DNA from 2 places in the Arthrobacter sp. PGP41 genome. Region 2 is predicted to be linked to the other one. Evidence: riboswitches for the same ligand, from Rfam matches in the RefSeq annotation. Region 2 holds a riboswitch; the other holds the start of a gene.
What was found. Region 2 has a riboswitch for glycine ahead of gcvP (aminomethyl-transferring glycine dehydrogenase). Riboswitches for the same ligand answer to the same signal wherever they lie in the genome.
Positions count from the first base shown of each region.

Region 1 (8,406 bases), 1.3 Mb from region 2:
GCGTGGAAACCATAGTCGATGAGCCGTTTGGCCACGTCCTCGGCCGTGACACCCGTGCGGGCGGTCAGTTCGCGCAGGTCCAGGATGCACTCGTGGGCCACAAGGCCGCCTTCGCCGGTGTAGAGCACCGGGAAGAAATCGTTAAGTCGGGCTGCGACGTAGTTCGCTGCCAGCAGCGCGGACTTGGTGGCCTCGGTGAGTCCGTGGCCGCCCATCAGCTTCACGTACGCCCAGGAAATGGGGAGCACGCCCGCGGAGCCGTACTTGGACGCCGAGATAGGCACGTCATTGCCTTCCGTCCAGGTGGCGGCGTTGCCGGGCATGAACGGTGCCAGGTGAGCCTTGGCAGCAACGGGACCGACGCCGGGTCCGCCGCCGCCGTGCGGGATGCAGAACGTTTTGTGCAGGTTCAGGTGCGACACGTCCCCGCCGAACTTGCCCGGCTGCGCCAGCCCGACCAGGGCGTTCAGGTTTGCACCGTCGATGTACACCTGGCCGCCCGCTGCGTGGATCGCGTCGCATACTTCACGGACGTCGGCGTCGTACACCCCGTGCGTGGACGGGTACGTGATCATGATGCAGGACAGCGCGTCCCTGTTCGCCTCGATCTTGGCGTACAGGTCGGTGTGGTCGATGGTTCCGTCCGGTGCCGTGGCCACCACAACCACCTTCATGCCCGCCAGGACAGCCGAAGCCGCATTCGTGCCGTGCGCCGAGGCCGGGATCAGGCAGACGTTGCGCTGCCGATCGCCCCGCGAGTGGTGGTAGCCGCGGATCGCGAGGAGCCCGGCAAGTTCGCCCTGGGAGCCGGCGTTGGGCTGGATGGACACCTGGTCGTACCCGGTGATCTCGGTCAGCTGCGCCTCGAGGCCGGCAATCAGTTCGCGCCAGCCCTCCGTCTGGGAGTCCGGGGCGAAGGGGTGGATGGAGGCGAACTCGGGCCAGGAAATGGCCTCCATCTCGGCCGTGGCGTTCAGCTTCATGGTGCAGGAGCCCAGCGGGATCATGGTCCGGTCCAGAGCCAGGTCCCTATCCGAGAGCTTCCGGATGTAGCGCAGCAGCTGGGTTTCGGAGCGGTGGGTGTTGAATACCGGGTGCTGCAGGTACCCGGAGGAACGCTCGACGGCGGCGTCCAGCTGGAATGCTCCTTCGCCGTCCGCGGCGGCCGGGACGCCGAAGGCCTGCAGCACCCCGGCGGTAATTTCTGATGTTGTCGTTTCATCGGTGGAGAAGCCCACCGTGTCCGCGTCGATGCTGCGCAGGTTGATGCCCGTGGCTTCGGCGGCAGCGACGATCCCGGCAGCCTTGCCCGGCACGGAGACGGTGACGGTGTCGAAGAAGCTCGTGTGCAGCACGTCCAAACCGGCGGCCCTAAGGGACGCGGCCAGCATCTTTGCGTGGGAGTGCGCGGCCTGGGCGATCGCCTTCAGGCCATCCGGGCCGTGGTACACGGCGTACATCGAGGCCACGATGGCCAGCAGCGCCTGGGCGGTGCAGATGTTGGACGTGGCCTTCTCGCGGCGGATGTGCTGCTCGCGGGTCTGGAGGGCCAGCCGGTAGGCGGGAAAGCCGGCGTTGTCCTTCGATACACCAACAAGGCGGCCCGGCATGGAGCGCTCGAGGCCCTTCTGCACAGCCATGTAGGCCGCGTGGGGGCCGCCGTAGAACAGCGGGACGCCGAAGCGCTGGGCCGAGCCGACGGCGATGTCCGCGCCCTGCTCGCCGGGAGGGGTGATGAGGGTGAGGGCCAGGAGGTCGGCGGCCACGGTCACCAGCGCGCCGCGGCTCTTGGCGTCGGCAATCACTGCGGCGTGGTCGAAGACGCGGCCGGAAGCGCCGGGCTGCTGCAGCACCACGCCATTGATGGCACCGTCGGGCAGGCCGCTGGAAAGGTCGGCCACTTCCACCTCGAAGCCGAGCGCTTCTGCCCTGCCCTTGACGATGGCGATGGTCTGCGGCAGGCAGTCCGCGTCAAGGACGGTCTTGCCGTCCCGGGCATCTGCGTTCTTATTGGCCCGGCGCATCATCAGCACTGCCTCGGCCACTGCGGTGGCTTCGTCCAGCAGGGATGCATTGGCGATGGGCAGTGCCACGAGGTCCTGGACCATGGTCTGGAAGTTCAGCAACGCTTCGAGGCGGCCCTGGGAAATCTCGGGCTGGTAGGGCGTGTACGCGGTGTACCAGGCAGGGCCCTCAAGGATGTTGCGGCGGATCACCGGCGGCGTCACGGTGTCGTAGTAGCCCTGGCCGATCATCTGCACGGCAGTCTTGTTCCTGGCGGCCAGCCGGCGCAGTTCAGCCAGCACCTCCACTTCGCTCAGGGCGGCCGACAGTTCCAGCGCGGAGTCCTGCCGGATGTCCTTGGGGACGGCGGCATCAACCAGCGCGTCCACGGTGTCGTAACCCACGGCCTTGAGCATGGTTTCGACGTCGGCCTGGCGCCTTGCGCCGATGTGCCGGTCAACAAAGGTGGCGGCAGAAGCGGGTTCGGCAGTTGCCGGGGTGGCAGTGGCCGGAACGGCGGAGGCCGGAGATACAGTCACGAGGAACTCCATAACTAAGGCGGCGCAGGGTACGCCACATCGATTCGGGTCCTCCCCGCTCTGTATCTGGACCTGAGAGTTTCCGCGTTGCCTGAACACGCGGGCACCGCTTGCACCGTCGGTGAGCACAACAGCCAAGATCCGGGGACCGGACCTCGAAGCGGACGCCGTGCTGCTTTCCAGAGGTGCCTCGCCGCGGCGGTACATGGGCCTGTGAGATTCCTGGGGAGGTATTGCTCCTACGGCGCCTGCTTGTACCTTCTGGCAGAACTCTCCCGCCGCAGATCAAAGGCTATTCATTTGGGTTGTCTTTGCGCACCGGTAACGGCCCGCACACAGCCCAATTCTCCTATGCCGCGGGCCCGGGGGCAAATGTCAGCCAGCCCCGCAGCCGCTCCAGAGCTGGCACCGTGACCGCAGCCTGGGAACAGGCTGAAAACGGCGCCCGGCGCCGGACAGTACGTCCGGTGCCGGGCGCTTGGCCTGGGCCAGGCGTGGCTACTTGGAGTCGGGGGCAGTAACGCTCGCGGTGGGCTTCATGGTTTCAGCATTGACCATCCAGGCGAACTGCTCCAGCTTGGCGATGAACTCGTGCAGCAGGTCGGCGGTGGTGGGATCCTCTTCATCCACCTCATCGTGAACCTTGCGCATGGTGCCAACGGCGGCCTCAAGGGCGGCCACGATCCGCTCGATCGCGTCCTTGGTGCTGATCAGGCCTTCCGGGAACTGGGCCAGGCTGGTGGACCCGGCCACGGTGGAGCTGCGGCCATCCGGCAGGGCGTGGAGGGCCCGCATCCGCTCGGCGGTGTCGTCGGCGAACTGGCGGGCAGCGTCAACGATCTCATCCAGTTGCAGGTGCAGGTCGCGGAAGTTGGTTCCCACAATGTTCCAGTGTGCCTGCTTGCCTTGGATGTGCAGTTCGATCAGGTCCGCGAGCACGGCCTGCAGGTTGTTGGTCAGTGTCGGTGAAGCTTTCATGCATCCTCCTCAATTGGTCCAGTAAGCCCGACGCTACCAGCACCAGCCGGCACGGCGGAGGGCCGGCAGGGAATTTCTCAGTGAGCTTACTAAATCGCTCACATCCGAAATAAAAGAACAGCGTTCATTATTTTCCTTGCTTCCAGGACCGTGTATCGACATACTAAATGAACGTCATTCATATAGTGACCGCCGTCTCAACTTCTCCAGAAAGTGGTGCCATGACCGAGACCATCCGCACCAGCACATCCGCCCATGGTTCCGGGAGTGCCTCGCCGGCAACCGCCGGCACCAGCCCCAAGGGACTGAAGGGCGGTCAGCTGGGACTCCTCGCCGTCGTCGTCCTGGGGATTTCCACCATCGCCCCGGCCTATACGCTGACCAGCGCCCTGGGCCCCACGGTCAATGAAGCCGGGCTCCAACTGCCCGTCATCTTCCTGATCGGTTTCATCCCCATGATCCTGGTCTCCCTCGCCTACCGGGAACTCAACGCCGATTCCCCGGACAGCGGCACCACCTTCACCTGGGTTACCAAGGCCTTCGGCCCGTGGGTTGGCTGGATGGGCGGGTGGGGCCTGCTGGCGGCCAACATCATTGTGCTCTCCAACCTCGCGGGAGTCGCCGTCGACTTCTTCTATCTTTTCCTTTCGCAGCTGACGGGCTCGCCGGAGCTCGCCGAGCTGGCGGCAAACAAGGCAGTGAACGTGCTGACCTGCTTTGTGTTTGTGGCCCTGGCCGTCTGGGTCAGCTACCGCGGCCTCCACACCACCAAGCTGGTGCAGTACTGCCTGGTGGGATTCCAGCTGGTTGTCCTGGGCCTCTTTGTTGGCATGGCCTTTGCCAACTGGTCAGCCTCTGACACTGCCATCCCGTTCAGCTGGGAGTGGTTCGACGTCACCAGGATCGAGACCTTCGGGCAGATCGCTGCAGGCATCTCACTGTCCATTTTTGTGTACTGGGGCTGGGACGTCTGCCTGACCGTCAATGAGGAAACGTCCAACGGCAAGAGGACGGCGGGCCTGGCCGGGACCCTGACTGCCGTGATCGTCCTGGCGATCTACCTGACGGTGAGCATCGCCACCATGATGTTCGCCGGTGTCGGTGATACCGGCAACGGCCTGAACAACACCGAGATCCACGAAAACATCTTCACGGCACTGGCCTCCCCCATCATGGGTCCGTTCGCCATCCTCATGTCCATGGCGGTGCTGTCCAGCTCTGCCGCGTCCCTTCAGTCCACGTTCATGTCGCCGTCCCGCAGCCTGCTGGCCATGGGGTACTACGGTGCGCTTCCGGAGCCGTTCAGCAGGGTCAGCAGGAAGTTTGCGACGCCGGGCTTCGCCACGGTTGCCGCCGGCATCATGTCCGCGGGCTTCTACGCCGTGATGCACGTGGTCAGCGAGAACGTCCTCAATGACACCATCCTGGCGCTCGGGCTGATGATCTGCTTCTACTACGGCCTCACCGCCCTGGCCTGCGCCTGGTACTTCCGCCACAGTGTCTTCAGCAGCCTGCGCCACTTCCTCCTCCGCCTGGTGTGCCCGGTGCTGGGCGGCGTGGGCCTGTTCGTGGTGTTCCTGCAGACCGCCGTGGACAGCTGGGCGCCCGAGTTCGGCAGCGGCTCCGAAGTGTTCGGGGTGGGGCTGGTCTTTGTCCTGGGCGTCGGCATCCTGGCATCCGGCGCCGTGGTCATGCTCATCATGGCCAGGGTCCGCCCCGGCTTCTTCCGCGGCGGGACGCTTAGGCGCGATACCCCTGCGCTTGTGGTCCCGGAGTAAGGGTCCGGAGCCCGTTACCGCGGACGAAAAAAGGTGCCGTTCCCCGCATAACGGGGGAACGGCACCTTCGGTGTTGATCGGCTGGCTGCTTACTGCCCGCCGTCACCAGTAATGCGCTACGTCAACCACCAGGCGCGACCCGGAGCCCGGCCCGTCCAGGGTGAAGACCCGGAACGGCAGGCGGGCCCGTACGCCCAGTCCGATGCTGGTGTAGCCCTCGTAGCTGCCGGCAAAAACCACCTGGCGGAAGGTCTGGTAGCGGGCAACGTTGGAGAGTTCAGCCTGGTCGGACGGGGTGTAGGTGGAGTTGTAGTCGCCGTCGTAGGCGGGCGCGTTCACTGTCACCTGCAGCCGCGCGTTTCCCCGGACGGGGATGGCGAAGCCGGACCCGTCCTGGACTATCTGGGGAACGTACCGCACGGTATAACCCGCAACGGCGCCGTGGAGGTCCACCACCATCCTGTCGAAGCAGTAGTGCTGCCCGGTCCGGACGTTGGTGACGGTGGCGGTGCTCATGCTTTGGTCGGCCTTGGCCAAAGACCCCCATACGAGCCCGCAATAGGATGTGGAAGCGGAGGCGGGCCCCGGGACCACGATTCCCAGCCCGGCCGCCAGGAGGATGGCAGCCAGCCAGGTGTAGAACTTTTTCATTTTGGAGCCACCCATGTTGTGGAGCGAATGGATAGCTCAAGCGTAGGAGCCTTTGCGGCGCGAAACGAGGCTTGTTGCCGCTTCGCCACGTAACCGTTAACCCGCCGCACCCTGCATCACGCCCATGTATAGCAGGGGCCGAAACAGGGCCCACGCGGGTCCGTTTGGAACCCGTTCCGTGTTCTTTTGGCAGTGTTCCGGCACCTTGCCGTTACCGGGATAACGACGGCGGCAGGAGACAGGACGCGCCGGTCACCCGAGGGGGTGGCCGGCGCCGGCAATCAGGAAAAGGAGTCAGCCTTCGCAGTCGCGGCAGTACTTCATGCCGTTCTTTTCCCGGGCAACCTGGGAGCGGTGGCGGACAAGGAAGCATGACGAACAGGTGAACTCATCGGACTGCTCGGGAACAACAATGACCGTCAGTTCCTCGTTGGAAAGATCCGCACCCGGCAGGTCAATGCCCTCGGCGGTATCGTTCTCATCGACGTCAATGACCGCGGTCTGGGCGTTGCCGCCGCGCGAGGCCTGGAGGGCCTCCAGCGAGTCAGCCGGAGATTCTTCTTCCTGCTTGCGTGGGGCATCGTAATCGGTAGCCATAGCGTGTTCACTTTCGTTGCTGCGCAGCACCATTTCAGGCACCTCAGTGAAGCAGTTTAGGGCATTATCCCGTTACCGGCGCAATACTGTGCTCAACCAGACATTTCTGCACGCTTCGCCAGGGATTCCCCATGGCTCCGCCGGGCGTGATCTCCCCCAACAGCCACTCCGCTCAACGCCGGAAGCCATCCCCAGCGCGCGGCGTCAGCCATGGCATCGGCCGCCTGCCCGCCCGTCTCGTAGGCAAACGTGCTAATGAGCCAGGTGCGGAGCCGGAGGAGGATGTCTGCGAGCATGCCTGAAACCTACGCAGGGATTGTTGTGCCCGTGTTTCACCGCGGTCTCGCTGGCGTTAATCCGTAGCGGATTCCGTTGGCACCGTTCTACGCTGGAAACCCTCCGGCCGGCTGCGGCCGGAGCCCCGCTCTGGAAGGACGCAGGATGGCAGTAAGGCTGAACCGGAAGGCACTCTCACACGCCCGCAAGCTCATTGAGGCAGGAAAGGTCCAGCGCGATGTCCGGGATGACTGGAGTGAACACGCGCCCTCCACAGAGCAGGAGAACTCGTTCATCGACAAGCACGGTTTCGGGACCTTCGCAGACTGGCACCTTGGCCGGGATGATGACAAGTCGGAGGGGACCAAAGGCAGCGTGAGCTTCCCGTTCGGGGACTTCAACAAAGTCCACCGCTGCGCTGTCATCTCGCTGGAAAGCAGGGCGGCGCAGCACGGGCATGAGGACATTAGGGACGCGGCGAAAAAGCTGCTCGAACTGATGGACTCGGACTGAGGAAATTTTCCACCGTACCGGGGCGCTGCTAGGGCGCTGCCCGCGTTGTGTCCGAGGCCGTGTCCGCCTGCGAGCGCTGCCGGCGGCTGAGCAGGATAAAGGGGGCGGCAATCAGTTGCACTGCCCCGCCCACGGCCAGTGAAGCCGGGTAGCCGTAGAGGTCCGCGGCCCGGCCCAGCATCGGCTGCACCACCACTCCCCCGGCCGAGCCCATCAGGGAATCGAAGCTCAGCACTGTGGCGCGCTGCTTCGAGGCAATCATGTCGTTCAGGTACGCCTGCCTAACGGGGGTGCCGGCCGAGGACACCACGGCCCAGAGTGCCAGGAGCACCAACGCCAGCCAGAAGGCGCTGGTGAACATGAGCACCACCAGGATGAGTGCACTGGCCACGTTGGTGGCGATCAGCACGCTGGTCCGCCGCTTGACCAGCCTCCGGATGCGGGGCGCCATCCATCCGCCGACGACGTCGGCTCCTGCCACGAGGGCCGCAGCCAGGCCTGCTATGGCGTAGGCGCGCGGGTCTCCGAAGAGCTGAAGCAGGTAGGGCTGCAGGGCATAGAAAACGTAGATGCCCACTCCTTCGGTGAAGGGTGCGGCCAGCATGATGAAGCGGACGGGCGGGTTCTTCAGCCCGTTGTCCACCGAGGCACGCAAGACTGCCCGGGTGGCCCGCAGCGGGTGGGCCGAACGCTCAGGTGTGAAGCCGACGTCATGCATGAGCAGGAAGGCCACGGCAAACATGGCACCGAGCACACCCACCCGGACGAGGAACGGAACCCCGAGGTTGGTGGCCTGCGCAATGACCCCGCCTGCCACGGAGCCCGCCAGCATGGCAACGCCGGAGACCATCTGCCCCCGGCCAAGCACCGTTTCCAGCCCGCCTTCGTAGCCGGAGAAACGCAGGGCGTCCACCAGCCAGGCCTCCACTGCGCCGGAGAAGAAAGTGAAGCCCAGGCCCAGCAGGACCGAGACGACGGCCCACCACCAGAACGGGGCCGAAAACTGCCACAGGAGGAAGTACAGGAAGGTGGACCCGGCCAGCGTGAGGGTGCCCAGCAGGAACGAAACC
Region 1 is NZ_CP026514.1:788,194-796,599, reverse strand. Features, by position in the region: gene gcvP (aminomethyl-transferring glycine dehydrogenase) at 1-2,555, opposite strand, end outside; glycine riboswitch at 2,733-2,831, opposite strand; gene C3B78_RS03695 (Dps family protein) at 3,042-3,521, opposite strand; gene C3B78_RS03690 (APC family permease) at 3,743-5,299, shown strand; gene C3B78_RS03685 (AMIN-like domain-containing (lipo)protein) at 5,402-5,950, opposite strand; gene C3B78_RS03680 (DUF4193 domain-containing protein) at 6,245-6,547, opposite strand; gene C3B78_RS03675 (hypothetical protein) at 6,640-6,843, opposite strand; gene C3B78_RS03670 (hypothetical protein) at 6,989-7,336, shown strand; gene C3B78_RS03665 (MFS transporter) at 7,365-8,406, opposite strand, start outside.
Region 1: another riboswitch for glycine. It lies ahead of gcvP (aminomethyl-transferring glycine dehydrogenase); the one in region 2 lies ahead of gcvP (aminomethyl-transferring glycine dehydrogenase).

Region 2 (8,406 bases):
CCTGAGCCTATGCCGGGCCATCTATGACGGCAAGGCCGAACTTGCGGCAGCGCTGGCGTTCGCCCATGTGGAGCTGGGCCGGGAACCATCACTGCAGGGGCTGGCCGGGCAACTGCCTGAAAACTGACCCGGCCGGAAGTTCAAGGTTCGACGGCGGGGCTACCGCGGACTTTTGTCGATGACGCAGAACCTGTTGCCGTCGGGGTCGGCGAGGACCACGAAATCGGGGTCCTCCGGATACAGGTCCCAGTCGACGTGCTGGGCGCCCAGTGAAACCAGACGTTCCACCTCGGCGTCCTGATCGTCCGCATACAGGTCCAGGTGAATGCGGGGGTGCTCCTGGACCGGCGTTTCGCTCAGCATGAGTGCAAGCTGCGCTCCGGGGCCTGATCCCGGCACCAGGATTACCCACGTTTCGTCCCCTGGCTCCTGCGGGACGTAGCCGAGGGCGGCGTGCCAGAAGGCGGTGGCGCGGGCCAGGTCGTTGACGCCGAGGACGGTGCTGCCGATGCTCAACATCCGCCCAGCCTAAATGCAGCCGAGGGCCCGGACTAGACTGTCAATATGTCGGAATTTTCCGACACATATACTGGTGCCGTGCTTCCTGATGTCTTCGGTGCTGTCTCCAACCCCGCACGGCGCGTCATCCTCGACGAGCTCCGCCATGGTCCCAGGACGGCGGGGGAGCTCACCGGGATGTTTGAGCTCAGCCGCTCGGCAGCGTCTGAACACCTGGCCGTGCTCCGCGAGGCAGGGCTGGTCCGGGAAGAACGGCACGGCCGCCACCGGCTGTACCACCTTCAGCCTTCGGCGCTTGCCGAGATCGGCGGCTGGGTGAAGCACTTCGAGCACTATTGGAACCGGCGCCTCGACGCGCTGGCAGAACTTCTGGACGAGGAGAAACCGTCATGACCGAGAACGCCATCCGGCTCGAACGCCGCTTCGCGCACCCCGCGGACTCTGTGTGGGCCGCCCTGACCACACCCGAGCTGCTGGCCAGGTGGTGGGCGCCGGGCGACATCGCGCCGGTCGCCGGCCACCGCTTCACCTTGGACATGGGCTCCTGGGGCCAGCAGCAGTGCGAAGTCCTCACCGTAAACCCCGGCAAATCCATCACATTCCTCTTCTCGGAGGGCGTCCTGGACACCACCATCACATGGCGGCTTGAGCCGGTGGACGGCGGCACGGTCCTCCACCACGAACACGCCGGTTTCCGCCTGGACACCCCCATGGGCAGGCAGGCCTTTGAGGGCATGGGCAGCGGCTGGCCCGGCCTGCTGGCGCAGATCGACGGAGTCCTCGCCGGCGTCTCCAGACGCTGAAGGAGGCGCACGACGGCGGGCGCGTCCCGCCGTCGTGCGTCCTCCTTGAAGGGGCACGGATTTTGCATCCCGCCCCGAAAACCTGTATGGTGTGAGCCGTGTCACCGACCAGTGGCACGTGCTTATGATCTGCGGCGGGAGAGTCCTGCCGGTACGTTCTGCAGGCGCCGTAGGAGCAAATCCTCCCCAGGAATCTCTCAGGCCCACGTACCGCCGCGGCAAGGCAACTCTGGAAAGCAGTCCGGGCAACCGGGCTCACCGACGGTGCAAGTGGCGCCCCGCTGAACGGCAGGGCAACGCAAAACTCTCAGGTCCAATACAGAGCGGGGAGGAACCCGAATCGAAGTGGCACCGTTTGCCACCTGAATTATGGAGTTCCTCTCATGACGGTTCACTCGTCCCCAACCACCTTCGCAGACCGCCATATCGGCGCGCGCCGCCAGTCCGACATCGACACCATGCTCAAGGCCGTCGGCTACGACACCCTTGATGGCCTGGTGGACAGCGCGGTTCCGGATTCCATCCGCCAGGACAAGCCGCTCACCCTTGAGGGCGCCCTCAGCGAAGTCCAGGTCCTCGCCGAGCTCCGCAAGCTGGCCGGCAAGAACAAGATGGCCGTGCAGATGATCGGCCAGGGCTACTACAGCGCCGTGACCCCGCCGGTGATCCGCCGCAACATCCTTGAAGCCCCCGCCTGGTACACCGCCTACACCCCGTACCAGCCCGAGATTTCGCAGGGCCGGCTCGAGGCGCTGCTGAACTTCCAGACCATGGTCCAGGACCTCACCGCGCTCCCGGTGGCCAACGCCTCCCTCCTCGACGAAGCCACCGCCGTCGCCGAAGCCGTGCTGCTGATGCGCCGCGCCAACAAGTCCAAGACTGCGAAGGACGGCAAAACCGTCCTGGACGCCGACCTCCTGCCGCAGACCATCGCCATTGTGCTGGGCCGCGCCGAGGCCCTCGGCTTCGAGGTGGAAATCGCCGACCTCACGAACGGCCTGCCCGAGGGCGACATCAACGGCGTCGTCCTCCAGCAGCCCGGCGTCTCCGGCCGCGTCTGGGACCAGTCCGCCGTCATCGCCGAAGCCAAGGAGCGCGGCGCGCTGGTCACCGTCGCTGCCGACCTCCTGGCACTCACCCTCATCACCCCGCCGGGCGAGCAGGGCGCGGACATCGCCGTCGGCTCCACCCAGCGCTTTGGCGTGCCGTTGTTCTTTGGCGGACCGCACGCCGCCTACATGGCCGTCCGCGACGGCATGGAACGCACCCTCCCCGGCCGCATCGTGGGCGTCTCCAAGGACAACGCCGGCGTCCCGGCCTACCGCCTTGCTCTGCAGACCCGCGAGCAGCACATCCGCCGCGAGAAGGCCACGTCCAACATCTGCACAGCCCAGGCGCTGCTGGCCATCGTCTCGTCCTTCTACGCCGTCTACCACGGCCCCGACGGCCTGAAGGCGATCGCCGAAACCGTCCACAACAACGCCCGCGCCCTAGCCGCCACGCTGAAGACCGCCGGCCGCGAACTGGTGTCCGACACCTTCTTCGACACCCTCACGGTCAGTGTTCCCGGCAAGTCCGCCAAGGTGATCACCGCCGCCGAAGCCCGCGGCATCAACCTGCGCCTCATCGACGCGGACACCGTTGGCGTGTCCGTTGATGAAACCACGACGCCGGAGGTCCTCGCCGCGGTTGCCGTCGCCTTTGGCGCCGGTCCGGTTGTGTCCGGTGAGGGCTTCGAGCTGCCCGAATCGGTGCTGCGCATCTCCAGCTACCTGCAGCACCCGGTGTTCAACACGCACCGTTCCGAGACCCAGCTGCTGCGCTACATCCGCCGCCTCTCCGACCGGGACTTGGCACTGGACCGCACCATGATCCCGCTGGGCTCCTGCACCATGAAGCTCAACGCCACCGCCGAGATGGAGGCCATTTCCTGGCCGGAGTTCGCGTCCATCCACCCGTTCGCCCCGGACTCCCAGACTGCCGGCTGGCGTGAACTGATTGCGGGCCTGGAAGCCGACCTTGCCGAAATCACGGGCTACGACCAGGTGTCCATCCAGCCCAACGCCGGCTCCCAGGGCGAACTCGCCGGCCTGCTGGCGATCCGCGGCTACCACCACTCCCGCGGGGACCAGCAGCGCAACGTCTGCCTCATTCCCGCCTCTGCGCACGGCACGAACGCCGCATCCGCCGTCCTGGCCGGCATGAAGGTTGTGGTGGTTGCCACCGCTGCAGACGGCACCATCGACCATGCCGACCTTGCGGCCAAGATCGAGGTCCACAAGGATGTCCTCTCCGCCATCATGATCACGTACCCGTCCACGCACGGCGTGTACGACTCCGATGTCCGCGAGGTGTGCGATGCGATCCACGCCGCCGGCGGCCAGGTGTACGTTGACGGCGCCAATCTCAACGCACTTGTCGGGCTCGCCCAGCCGGGCAAGTTCGGCGGCGACGTCTCGCACCTGAACCTGCACAAGACCTTCTGCATCCCGCACGGCGGCGGCGGACCCGGCGTCGGACCGGTTGCCGCCAAGGCCCACCTGGCACCGTTCATGCCGGGGGATGCCAACAAAGCTGCCCATGAGGCCGGCCACGGCGTCGCAATTTCCGCTTCACGTTTCGGCTCCGCGGGCGTGCTGCCCATTTCCTGGGCCTACGTGAAGCTGATGGGCGGCCAGGGCCTGACCGAGGCCACAAAGTCCGCACTTCTGGCGGCCAACTACGTTGCCGCCCGCCTGGACGAGCACTTCCCGGTGCTCTACACCGGCGAAAGCGGCCTGGTGGCGCACGAGTGCATCCTGGACCTGCGCGAACTGACCGCCCGCACGGGCGTCACGGCCGAGGACGTGGCCAAGCGGCTCATCGATTTCGGTTTCCACGCCCCCACGCTGTCCTTCCCGGTGGCGGGCACCCTGATGGTGGAGCCCACCGAGTCCGAAGACCTCGCGGAGATCGACCGCTTCATCGAAGCCATGATCACCATCCGCAAGGAAATCGACCAGGTGGCCGCCGGCGACTTCACCGTTGAGAAGTCCCCGCTGCGCAACGCACCCCACACGGCCGCCGCCGTCGTCTCCTCTGACTGGGACCGGACGTACCCGCGCGAGCAGGCCGCCTTCCCGGTGGCATCGCTCCGGCAGGACAAGTACTTCCCGCCCGTGGGCCGCATCGACGGCGCGGCAGGGGACCGCAACCTGGTCTGCTCCTGCCCTCCTCTTTCCGAGTTTGAAAACTAAGGATTCCCTGATGACTGAGAACTACACCGCGCTGTATGAGCAGCACAAGATTGCCGGCGCCTCCTTCACCGACTTCGGCGGCTGGCAGATGCCCCTGAAGTACAACTCCGAACTGGCCGAACACCACGCCGTCCGTAACGCCGCCGGCCTGTTCGACCTCTCCCACATGGGCGAAGTGTGGGTTACCGGCCCGGACGCCGCAGCCTTCCTGGACTACGCCCTGGCCGGCAAGCTGTCCGCGGTTGCCGTGGGCAAGGCCAAGTACTCGCTGATCTGCCAGGAAGACGGCGGCATCATCGACGATCTCATCTCCTACCGGCGGAGTGAAGAAAAGTACCTGGTGGTCCCCAACGCCGGCAACGCTGCGGTGGTTGCCGCAGCGCTGGCCGAGCGGGCTGCCGGCTTCGACGTCACCGTAAACGACGTTTCCGCCGAGACCTCCCTGATCGCGGTGCAGGGACCGAACGCGGAGGCCATCCTGCTGACGCTCGTTCCTGCGGATCAGCACTCCCTGGTGACGGAGCTGAAGTATTACGCGGCCGTTGAGGTAGAGATCAACGGACAGGAGCTGCTGCTGGCCCGGACCGGGTACACCGGCGAGGACGGCTTCGAGATCTACATTCCCAACGAGGACGCGGCAGGCCTGTGGGACGCGCTGCTGGAAGTTGGCGCCGGCCACGGGCTCATCCCGGCCGGCCTCGCCTGCCGCGACTCGCTGCGACTCGAAGCCGGCATGCCCCTGTACGGCAACGAGCTCTCCCGCGACGGGAACCCCTACGCCGCAGGCCTGGGCCCGGTGGTTTCGCTGGCCAAGGAGTCGGACTTCGTGGGCAAGGCCGTGCTCGCCGAACTCAAAGCACTCGGCGCAGGCTCCACGTCCGGCCGCAAGCTCGTGGGCCTCAAGGGCCTGGGCCGCCGCGCCGGCCGCAGCCACTACCCGGTCCTCAAGGACGGCAACGTCGTGGGCGAAGTGACCTCCGGCCAGCCGAGCCCCACCCTTGGTTACCCGATCGCCATGGCCTACGTCGACGTCGAACACTCAGAACCCGGCACCGCCCTGGACATCGACCTCCGCGGCAAGCCAGAGCCCTTCGTAGTAGTAGCACTCCCGTTCTACAAGCGCCAGAAGTAACGTCCGCCCCGGCGGGGCTGACATCCGCCGGCCCTCGACGCTCTCTCACTTAATGCTGGTTTTGGGCCGACGCTCTCTCACTTGATGCGGGATCTGGGCCAACGCTCCCTCACTTTCTCAAACACGAACCTAAGGAAAAAACATGGCAAAAGTTGTTGCTGAACTGAAGTACTCCGCCGAGCACGAATGGGTTGCCGCGGACGGATCCGGACCCGCCAACATTGGCATTTCCGCTGTTGCTGCCGAAGCCCTTGGCGACATCGTGTACGTGGACCTGCCCGAGGTTGGCTCCACGGTCACCGCGGGCGAGACCTGCGGCGAGGTTGAATCCACCAAGTCCGTCTCCGACCTTTACGCCCCGGTCACCGGCGAGGTTGTGGAGATCAACGACGAAGTGGTCTCCGACCCCGCCCTGATCAACAACGATCCCTACGGCGCAGGCTGGCTGTTCAAAGTTGCCGTCACCGAAGAAGGCCCGCTGATGTCCGCTGAGGAGTACGCGGCAGCCAACGGCGGCGAACTGTGAACCCGGCCGCAAACACAGCAGTGACTGACTTCGAGCAGGTCATCTCCCCGTCCCTGGACGCGGACCTGTCCGCTCTGGACCCGGAGATCGCCGCGAAGATCGACGACGAACTCACCCGCCAGCGCGACGGTCTGGAAATGATCGCCTCGGAGAACCACACCGCCGTCGCCGTGATGCAGGCGCAGGGCTCGGTGCTGACGAACAAGTACGCGGAGGGCTACCCGGGCAAGCGCTACTACGGCGGCTGCGAGCACGTGGACGTCATCGAACAGCTTGCCATCGACCGGATCAAGGCGCTGTTCGGCGCGGGGTTCGCCAACGTGCAGCCGCACTCCGGCGCCCAGGCCAACGCATCGGTGATGCACGCGCTGATCAAGCCGGGCGACACCATCATGGGCCTGAACCTGGCCCACGGCGGCCACCTCACCCACGGCATGAAGATCAACTTTTCCGGCAAGCTCTACAACGTGGTCCCGTACGGCGTCCGCGAGGACACCCACACCGTGGACATGGCCGAGGTGGAGCGCCTGGCCCAGGAAACCAAGCCTGCGCTGATCGTGGCCGGCTGGTCCGCCTACGCCCGGCAGCTGGACTTCGCCGAGTTCCGCCGGATCGCCGATTCCGTGGGCGCGTACCTGATGGTGGATATGGCCCACTTCGCCGGGCTCGTGGCCGCCGGGCTGCACCCGTCGCCGGTCCCGCACGCGCATGTCACCACGTCCACCACGCACAAGACCCTCGCCGGTCCGCGCGGCGGCATTATCCTGACGAACGACGCCGACATCGCCAAGAAGATCAACTCGGCTGTGTTCCCCGGACAGCAGGGCGGCCCGCTGGAGCACGTGATCGCGGGCAAGGCCGTGGCCTTCAAGATCGCCGCGTCCGCCGAGTTCAAGGAGCGCCAGGAACGCGTCCTGGCCGGCGCGAGGATCCTTGCCGAGCGCCTCGTCCAGCCGGACGTCACCGCGAAGGGCATCAGCGTGGTCTCCGGCGGCACGGACGTGCACCTGGTCCTCGTTGACCTGCGCAACTGCGATCTCGACGGCCAGCAGGCCGAGGACCGGCTCGCGGAAATCGACATCACCGTCAACCGCAACGCCGTCCCGTTCGACCCGCGCCCGCCAATGGTCACGTCCGGCCTCCGCATCGGCACGCCTGCGCTGGCCACTCGCGGCTTCGGCGAGGACGCCTTCCGCGAGGTTGCGGACATCATCGCCGAGGCATTGATGGCCGACGCCGGCACGGACCTTTCCGGGCTGCGTCACCGTGTCGAAGTACTCGCCAAAGCTCACCCGCTCTACCCGGGCGTCGCACCCCTGTCCTGACCTGGTCACCTCCTTGGATCCGGGCACGTTCGTTTTAGTTAGGAAAACCCGTCATGGCCGTTGGTGTCTTTGATCTTTTTTCGATTGGGATCGGTCCTTCGAGTTCCCATACTGTGGGGCCGATGCGGGCTGCTGCTGTGTTTGCGGAGGAGTTGAAGGCTTCCGGCAGGCTTGCGGGGGTGGCGTCGTTGCGGGTGGATTTGTATGGTTCGTTGGCGGCGACGGGTCATGGGCATGGGACGATGACTGCGATCCTGCTGGGGTTGGAGGGGTTCCATCCGGAGCTGATCCTGCCCGATGAGGTGGAGGAGCGGCTGGCGGCGATCGCGGAGACGGGTTTGCTGCACCTGGCCGGTTCCGTACCCCTGCCGTACGGGGTGAAGGATATGGTGTTGCGGCCGCTGACGGTCCTTCCGCGGCACACGAACGGGATGACGTTCACGGTGTCTGACGCCGAAGGGCAGGTGCTGCATGCGGCGACGTTTTTCTCGGTGGGTGGCGGGTTCATTGTCCGTGAGGGTGAGGAGGACGCGGCCCAGCAGGAGCTCGAGGAGTCCAAGAAGGAGCTGCCGCTGCCGTTCCGGACTGCCGCGGAGCTGCTGGAGCACTGCCGGGACACGGGGTTGGGCATCAGTGATGTGATGCGGGTGAACGAGGAGGACAGCCGCGCCCCGGATCAGATCCGGGCGGGCCTGCTGCACATCTATTCGGTGATGGAAGGGTGCGTGGCCGCGTCGCTGAAGCGTGAGGGGGTGCTGCCGGGCGGGTTGAAGGTCCGCCGCCGCGCCCCGGACTGGTATGACCGGCTGCGGAAGGAAAGCTCCCGGCCGGCCGGAGCCCAGGACGAAGGCCAGGACGCGGAGTT
Region 2 is NZ_CP026514.1:3,721,985-3,730,390, reverse strand. Features, by position in the region: gene C3B78_RS17120 (GntR family transcriptional regulator) at 1-127, shown strand, start outside; gene C3B78_RS17115 (VOC family protein) at 160-519, opposite strand; gene C3B78_RS17110 (ArsR/SmtB family transcription factor) at 565-912, shown strand; gene C3B78_RS17105 (SRPBCC family protein) at 909-1,322, shown strand; glycine riboswitch at 1,448-1,545, shown strand; glycine riboswitch at 1,547-1,654, shown strand; gene gcvP (aminomethyl-transferring glycine dehydrogenase) at 1,706-4,558, shown strand; gene gcvT (glycine cleavage system aminomethyltransferase GcvT) at 4,569-5,690, shown strand; gene gcvH (glycine cleavage system protein GcvH) at 5,833-6,216, shown strand; gene glyA (serine hydroxymethyltransferase) at 6,237-7,541, shown strand; gene C3B78_RS17080 (L-serine ammonia-lyase) at 7,595-8,406, shown strand, end outside.